2 regions of the Peribacillus suis genome follow, and region 2 is predicted to be linked to the other one. Evidence: riboswitches for the same ligand, from Rfam matches in the RefSeq annotation. Region 2 holds a riboswitch; the other holds the start of a gene.
What was found. A riboswitch is a leader RNA that binds a small molecule or an ion and turns the genes downstream of it on or off. The one in region 2 is predicted to bind cyclic di-AMP.
Positions count from the first base shown of each region.

Region 1 (3,421 bases), 1.5 Mb from region 2:
ATAGATAGTCATATACAGAGTGGTGCGGATTTAACAATACCTACCAGCAATCATGCTATTGGGACAGGTGCTGATGTATACTCTGTAAATGCTCTAAGAAAGCTGTTAGCCCTTTCCTATCCACTAAACCATACAGAATATCTTTCATTTTACTTCATTAACAATCCTCATTTATTTAATGTTAATAAGGTAGAACTTCCTCATGAATATACCTTTCCACAATGGAGATTAACACTAGATGAAGAAAATGATTATAAGATGTTTAATGAATTGTATAAAGGATTGAATATAGGAGAGGAACCAGTTAAATTTTCTGAAATTAGAGAGTATTTAATAAAATATCCTGAAGTAGCTGATATAAATGCCCTTGTTCCTCTAAAATTTAGAGATAACTCAAACATTTTGAAGGAAATAAATGATTCCACGACTTTTAGATAATCATTTTTCCTTTTCTATTCAAAGGGGTTATACGTGTAGATACCCAAATTTATATGAGTATGGGGTATAATGAGACATTAAATTTTTTAGGGTGAATTAGTAAAAAATGTTAATTGTCTATTTGACCTGTGGTGAACATAATGGGACATTTAATGTGAATTTGTCGAAATAAACGGTTATAAAGTTTTAAGACTTCCGGCTTTTCAAATGAACTTAAACATTCCATATTGTACGTAACACTCTCAATAGTATGTCTAATTGATGGGTCAAGCGTATCCCTTCTATAGTACGGAGTGCTGCTGATAATTAGATAGAAATTGTAAAACAGGAAGGAGGAGGCATAAGCGTTGATTAACAACGCTTATGCCTCTTCCAATTGAGTCGATGTCGGCTAAATTCACCCCATTTATTTTAGATTTTCTAGGTATTTCTCCAAATCCTTATCAACTATGAAAACTTCGATCCGTTCACCCGTTTTGGTACTAATGTCACTGTGTGAAGAAAGGACTTTACAACCTGTTAGATCCTCGACAATTTTTTCATAATCCTGACTGTACATTTCACGTAGAAGAGAGCGCATTTTTTTTACAAGCTTCTTTCCAGAATCCTGACTGACGAGGTGTTTTTCTTCGACAGTCAAGACTCCTTTAAAACGAGTGATCAGCATGTCATTAATAATGTAGGTTTTAACTTCTTGTGGACCTCTGCCTATTAAATCACGCTGGAATTTAATGAATGCTGCACTAATTTCGGCTTCAATTTTCTTTTTTTGGTTTAACATAATGCCTCCGATTTTTTTCATCGATCGTATATGGGATTCATCATAATGCTGGATTGAAGTTTTTGTCAATACAAGTTTGTATATATATTAAAATATTAGAAATATATAGGATTAATGAGGAAATAATACTTTTTCTTATAAAAACGGAAGTATATGGTCAAATATGAATATATTTGCGAATATATGGAATTTTAATGAGGTTTACAAAGGTTTACTGATGAGCGTAGAATATGCTCATCAATAACAATTTGATATCGGCCAAATCTCAAGTAATTGAGAACGGAGGACCCACTATTTATGGGGTTAATTCTGCATTTGCAGAAGGGATGTGAACTCTTTCGCCATCCTACCCGTCAGCTAACTTCGTCGGCTAAAGCGAAGGAGGTCATAAGACCACCTTAATCCAGGAGGCTTTTTTGTTGTGTTTGTAGCAAAATAGCAACCTGTCATTTCAGTAGGTCTTTTTATTATGCCTATAATTACATGAAAAGGTTTCTTGGAAGACAGATCGCAAAGAGCGCTGAAAAGCTTGCTAGGCGATAAGTAGACCAATGAGTACTTTTTCTCCACTAATACTGTTTGCTTTTGCAAATATTCCTGTTTGGATTGTGAATCACTTTTTTCACTTTTGAAACTAGGATAGCCATGCAATGCGGACTATTGGAGAAGGGGTAAGCATTGGTCTATTTTTTGTGTTCTTTTGGTACCTATTTCTCCACTGATCGCGCCAGAGGTAAATTGTAAAGATTTAAAAAGGTGAAAGGAAGGTTTGGATGGATGCTATAACAATCTTTCTAATGGGTACACCCTTTTTACTTTTATATGGATTCATTCATTTTTGTAACAAAGTTATAACGAAAAAAGGAGAGTAGTATAACATGTTATTCATTCTTATTGTCGGGGCGGTTACCGTGTATTTAATTCATGCTTTATTATACCCAGAGAAATATTAATAGAACGATAACGGAGGAAATGTAAATGGATTTTTTACAAATCAGTGTGGTGTTGTTTTTGATGGTGATCCTAGCCGTACCATTGGCCAAATATTTAACGACAGTATATTCCCTTGAAACCACGAGGCAAGACCGTATGTTCGGGTGGTTAGAAAGAGGCATTCTTAAAATATCTGGTATTAAGAAATTCGATATGAATTGGAAGCAATATGCACAGGCATTACTTCTAAGTAACTTAGTCATGTTTGTCATCTCATACATGATTGTACGGCTTCAGGGAGTTTTACCGGGCAATCCAAGCGAGATAGCCAACATGGATCCGTTATTGGCATTCAATACGGCAGCAAGTTTTCTTACTAATACCAATTTACAGCATTATAGCGGAGAATCCGGACTTTCGTATTTATCACAAATGGTTGTCATTATATTCTTGATGTTCACGACACCAGCAACCGGTCTTTCCTTATGCATCGCTTTTTTCAGGGGGGTGACCGGTCAGAGGAGTTTAGGGAACTTTTATGTAGATTTAATTCGTTCCATCACTCGGGTGCTACTGCCTCTCTCCATTTTTGTCTGTTTGGTCCTGGTATCCCAGGGGGTGCCACAAACCCTTGGTTCTACGGTAATGGCTACTACGTTAGAGGGAGCCACCCAACATATTGCAAGAGGACCTGTGGCTGCATTGGAGTCAATAAAGCACCTTGGCACAAACGGTGGTGGATTCTTCGGTGTCAACTCGGCACATCCATTTGAGAACCCTAATGGATTTACGAATGTATTAGAGATTTTATCGATGTTTCTCATTCCTGCTGCCCTTCCATTAACATTCGGATATATGGCGAAAAATAACAAACAAGGATGGATCTTATTTTCAGCAATGGGACTCATGATGCTTGTCTTCCTAAATGTGAATTATGCTAGTGAACAAAATGGAAATCCCAAATTGGAGGCAATAGGCCTTTCACAAGAGAGTGGAAACTTGGAAGGGAAAGAAGTCCGATTTGGGGTGGCTCAGAGTGCCCTATTTACAACGGTGACTACAGCTGCCACTACAGGTTCAGTTAATAATATGCATGATACGCTGACGCCGCTCGGGAGTATAGCGCCACTGGCCATGATGATGCTGAACTGTGTATTTGGTGGTGATGGGGTAGGCACGATGAACATTCTTATGTATTCTATATTGGCTGTATTCATTGCTGGACTGATGGTCGGGCGTACACCAGAGTTTTTAGGTAAGAAAATTGAA
Region 1 covers NZ_CM182019.1:1,790,822-1,794,242, forward strand. The annotation lists gene AC503W_RS08795 (N-acetylneuraminate synthase family protein) at 1-438, shown strand, start outside; gene AC503W_RS08800 (Na-translocating system protein MpsC family protein) at 845-1,219, opposite strand; cyclic di-AMP (ydaO/yuaA leader) riboswitch at 1,466-1,606, shown strand; gene AC503W_RS08805 (potassium-transporting ATPase subunit F) at 2,098-2,172, shown strand; gene kdpA (potassium-transporting ATPase subunit KdpA) at 2,198-3,421, shown strand, end outside.
Region 1: linked by a shared signal. The riboswitch ahead of AC503W_RS08805 (potassium-transporting ATPase subunit F) and the one ahead of AC503W_RS01400 (cation:dicarboxylate symporter family transporter) in region 2 are both predicted to bind cyclic di-AMP.

Region 2 (3,421 bases):
TACTATAACTGAAACATTTCAAACAAAGGGAATCTTTAAACCGGCAGAAGAATATGATGTTTATTTTGATGCTAAAAACAATGATTTTCAGAAATTCCTGGTTCACGAAGGGGACGAGGTAACGGCTGGAACATCCCTGTTTGAATACACTACAACCGAACTGGATGCACTAAAAGATAATTTGGAAGCGGAAAAGGCCGCAACCGAAGGAGAAATCGTCGGAATTGATGAGTACATAAATAAGTTGAAAGCTTATCAAAGTGGTCTGGCCCTGGATTCAAACAAAACGGTTATCGATGAGACAGTAGAAAAGAACCTAAATATAGACATCACCACTTCTTCCTCAGACTTAATTAAAAGTAATATTGAGCAGGAGATGTACAAGCAGGAACTTGAAAAAAGTAGCTTGAAGGAAAAAGTGGTCATGCTAGAAGCACAATTAAGCTCAATTGAGATGCAAACCAATGCCGTGGAGACGACAAGTGAAGCGGATGGTGTCGTGAAGAAGATCAATAAAAATTTAACGAATCCGATTATTTCAATTGCTTCGACAGAAATGGCCATCGAAGGTTCCTTCTCTGAAGAAGAGTTAAAGAAGGCAGAGGTAGGGATGGAGATAAAAGCTAGTTCTCCTGATTTGAAAAAGAGATTGGGCGGAACCATCAGCCGTATACATCCTTATCCCAAAGAAGAGCCAACCCTAAAGGATGAAAATCGCTATACATTCGAAGCGGAAATTGTAACGGAAGCAGAGAATAAGGAAGCGCTATTAGACGGTTCAAAGGTCGACCTTACCGTTATAACGAATGTGAAGACGGGAGTCCCGACTGTTCCAACAGAAGCGATACATGAACGGAAGCAGCCGCATGTCTATAAAATGACCAATAAGGGGCATTTGAACCGACAATACTTTACAAAAGGGGCTCAAGCAAAAGGGAAGCAAGAGATGCTTAAAGGTCCAGCAGTGGGAGATGTCATCCTTTTAGAACCGAAAAAGGTAGTGAAGAACCACTCTTACTTCATTACCCCGCTCAAATTGGACAAGGTTCACTCTGCAACTTTTAAGAAACTATCCAAAAGGGAAAAAGTTAGATACATTTTACTAGGATTTTTGGAAAAATAATTTTCAGTTAAATCAAAAATGGCCATAATTTTTTTACTGTTAAAACTAATTACCTATTTAAACAATAAGTGTAAACCCACGTAGCACTTAATATTCTGAATCCACCACTGTACTTTCTAGTGTGGGAAAGAAAATATATTTACAGATTAATATTTTTAGTATAATATTTTAATATAAGTTAGCTCGCTTAATCTTATAAAAAAGAACGGGGGAACCAATTTTGCGGATTATATTCGCTAGGGGTGAATTCAGAGATGAAAGGGCCATTGTGTTTCCGATTCCTAACCCGACAGCTAACCCCGTAAGCGTCTTCGAGGGAACATGTGTGAATAACACGCCAATAGGGAAAATGACACGTAGGGTGTCTTTTTTTTAAGCGTAAGGATAGAAGTTTTTCAATATACAGAAAAATTTTTCTCTTTTTATTAGTATCTTGTTTCCCTTACCGAGACAAATGTTTTTACATCAAAGACTATATGGAAGGTGAGGAAATTAAATGAAGAAATTCAAACTGAGTTTAGCAAGCCAAATATTCATTGGTTTAATTCTAGGAATTATCGTAGGTGCTATATTTTATGGAAGTGAGACGGCACAAAGCTATCTACAACCATTAGGTGATATCTTCCTACGTATGATTAAAATGATTGTCGTTCCAATTATCGTTTCTAGCCTTATTGTTGCAGTTGCAGGCGTGGGCGATATTAAATCAGTAGGGAAATTAGGTGCCAAGTCACTATCCTACTTTATAGTAGTAACACTAGTTGCAATAGGCGTAGGTTTATTATCTGCCAATATTATTCAGCCTGGCGCGGGCGTAAATATGGGTGAGCTTGAACAAACGGATATTTCCACTTATGTTGACACAGCAGAAACTAAGCAACACGAATCCTTTATAGATACAATCGTTCATATTGTCCCATCTAATCCGATTAAAGCAATGGTAGAAGGCGATATGCTTGCAATCATTTTCTTCTCAGTCTTGTTTGGACTAAGCATTGCAGCTATCGGTGAAAAAGGAGTACCAGTATTCCGTTTCTTCCAAGGTGCGGCGGAAGGTATGTTCAATCTAACCAATATGGTTATGAAATTTGCTCCGATTGGGGTATTTGCACTAATCGGTGTGACAATCTCTAAATTCGGTTTATCATCACTAATCCCATTAGGAAAGTTAGCCCTTTCCGTATACGGAACGATGATTTTCTTCGTAGTTGTCATCCTGGGGCTCATTGCAAAATTTGTAGGCTTCAGTATCTTTAAGTTAATTGCCATTTTGAAAGAAGAATTGATCTTAGCATTTTCCACAGCAAGTTCAGAAGCGGTTCTTCCAAGAATCATGGAGAAGATGGAGAAAGCCGGTTGTCCAAAACATATCACCTCTTTTGTTATTCCGACTGGTTACTCATTCAACCTAGATGGTTCCACATTATACCAAGCTTTAGCAGCCATCTTCATTGCTCAAATGTACGGCATACATCTAAGTGCTTATGAGCAAATAACGCTAATGTTAGTGTTGATGATTACCTCTAAAGGAATTGCCGGTGTACCGGGCGTATCCTTCGTTGTACTTTTAGCAACATTAGGTACGGTGGGCATCCCAATTGAAGGACTTGCCTTCATAGCAGGTATTGACCGTATCCTTGATATGGGTCGTACTGTAGTAAACGTTATTGGTAACTCTTTAGCAGCCATCGTTATTTCCAAGTGGGAAGGTCAATTCAACCCTCCTGCCGAAAAAGGAAAACTCGAACAGGCTTCTTAATATAAGTCAAAACTCCAGGGTGATTGCACTCTGGAGTTTTTTTGTATTCAGATGAAAGTCGAAAACAACTTATTGATGGACGATCCAGAAATGGGAGTCAGGGGAAAAGTTCATAGCCATAACGCTTTCATTAAATGAATCTTGGTGAATGGTTTCCAAAACAGTCAGTTGGGCTTCTTCTAGGCAATCAAGGACTTCCTGCTGACTCGGGATATGGAGATAGGCCTCTTCTTGGTGAGACTTTCCCTTTGTGAAGATATCACCGAACTCATATAGCCGTTCATCCTGTTTACTATCACACCAAATCATTTCTTCCTGTTCCCAAAAATTAAGATACCTTTCATTACTGTCGCGAATCGGTGTGGTGAATAGGAAACGGCCTCCTGGTCTAAGTATGCGTTTGATTTCTTTCAAAGCGAGAATGCGGTTTTTTCGTTGAGGGATTTTCATTAAACCATGAAAGGAAAAGAGTGCATGGTCGAATGACGAGTCGTTGAAAGGGATTTCCGTGGCATTCCCAAGAAAGAATGGAATCTCCA
Region 2 covers NZ_CM182019.1:275,572-278,992, forward strand. The annotation lists gene AC503W_RS01395 (efflux RND transporter periplasmic adaptor subunit) at 1-1,123, shown strand, start outside; cyclic di-AMP (ydaO/yuaA leader) riboswitch at 1,298-1,446, shown strand; gene AC503W_RS01400 (cation:dicarboxylate symporter family transporter) at 1,620-2,882, shown strand; gene AC503W_RS01405 (class I SAM-dependent methyltransferase) at 2,952-3,421, opposite strand, start outside.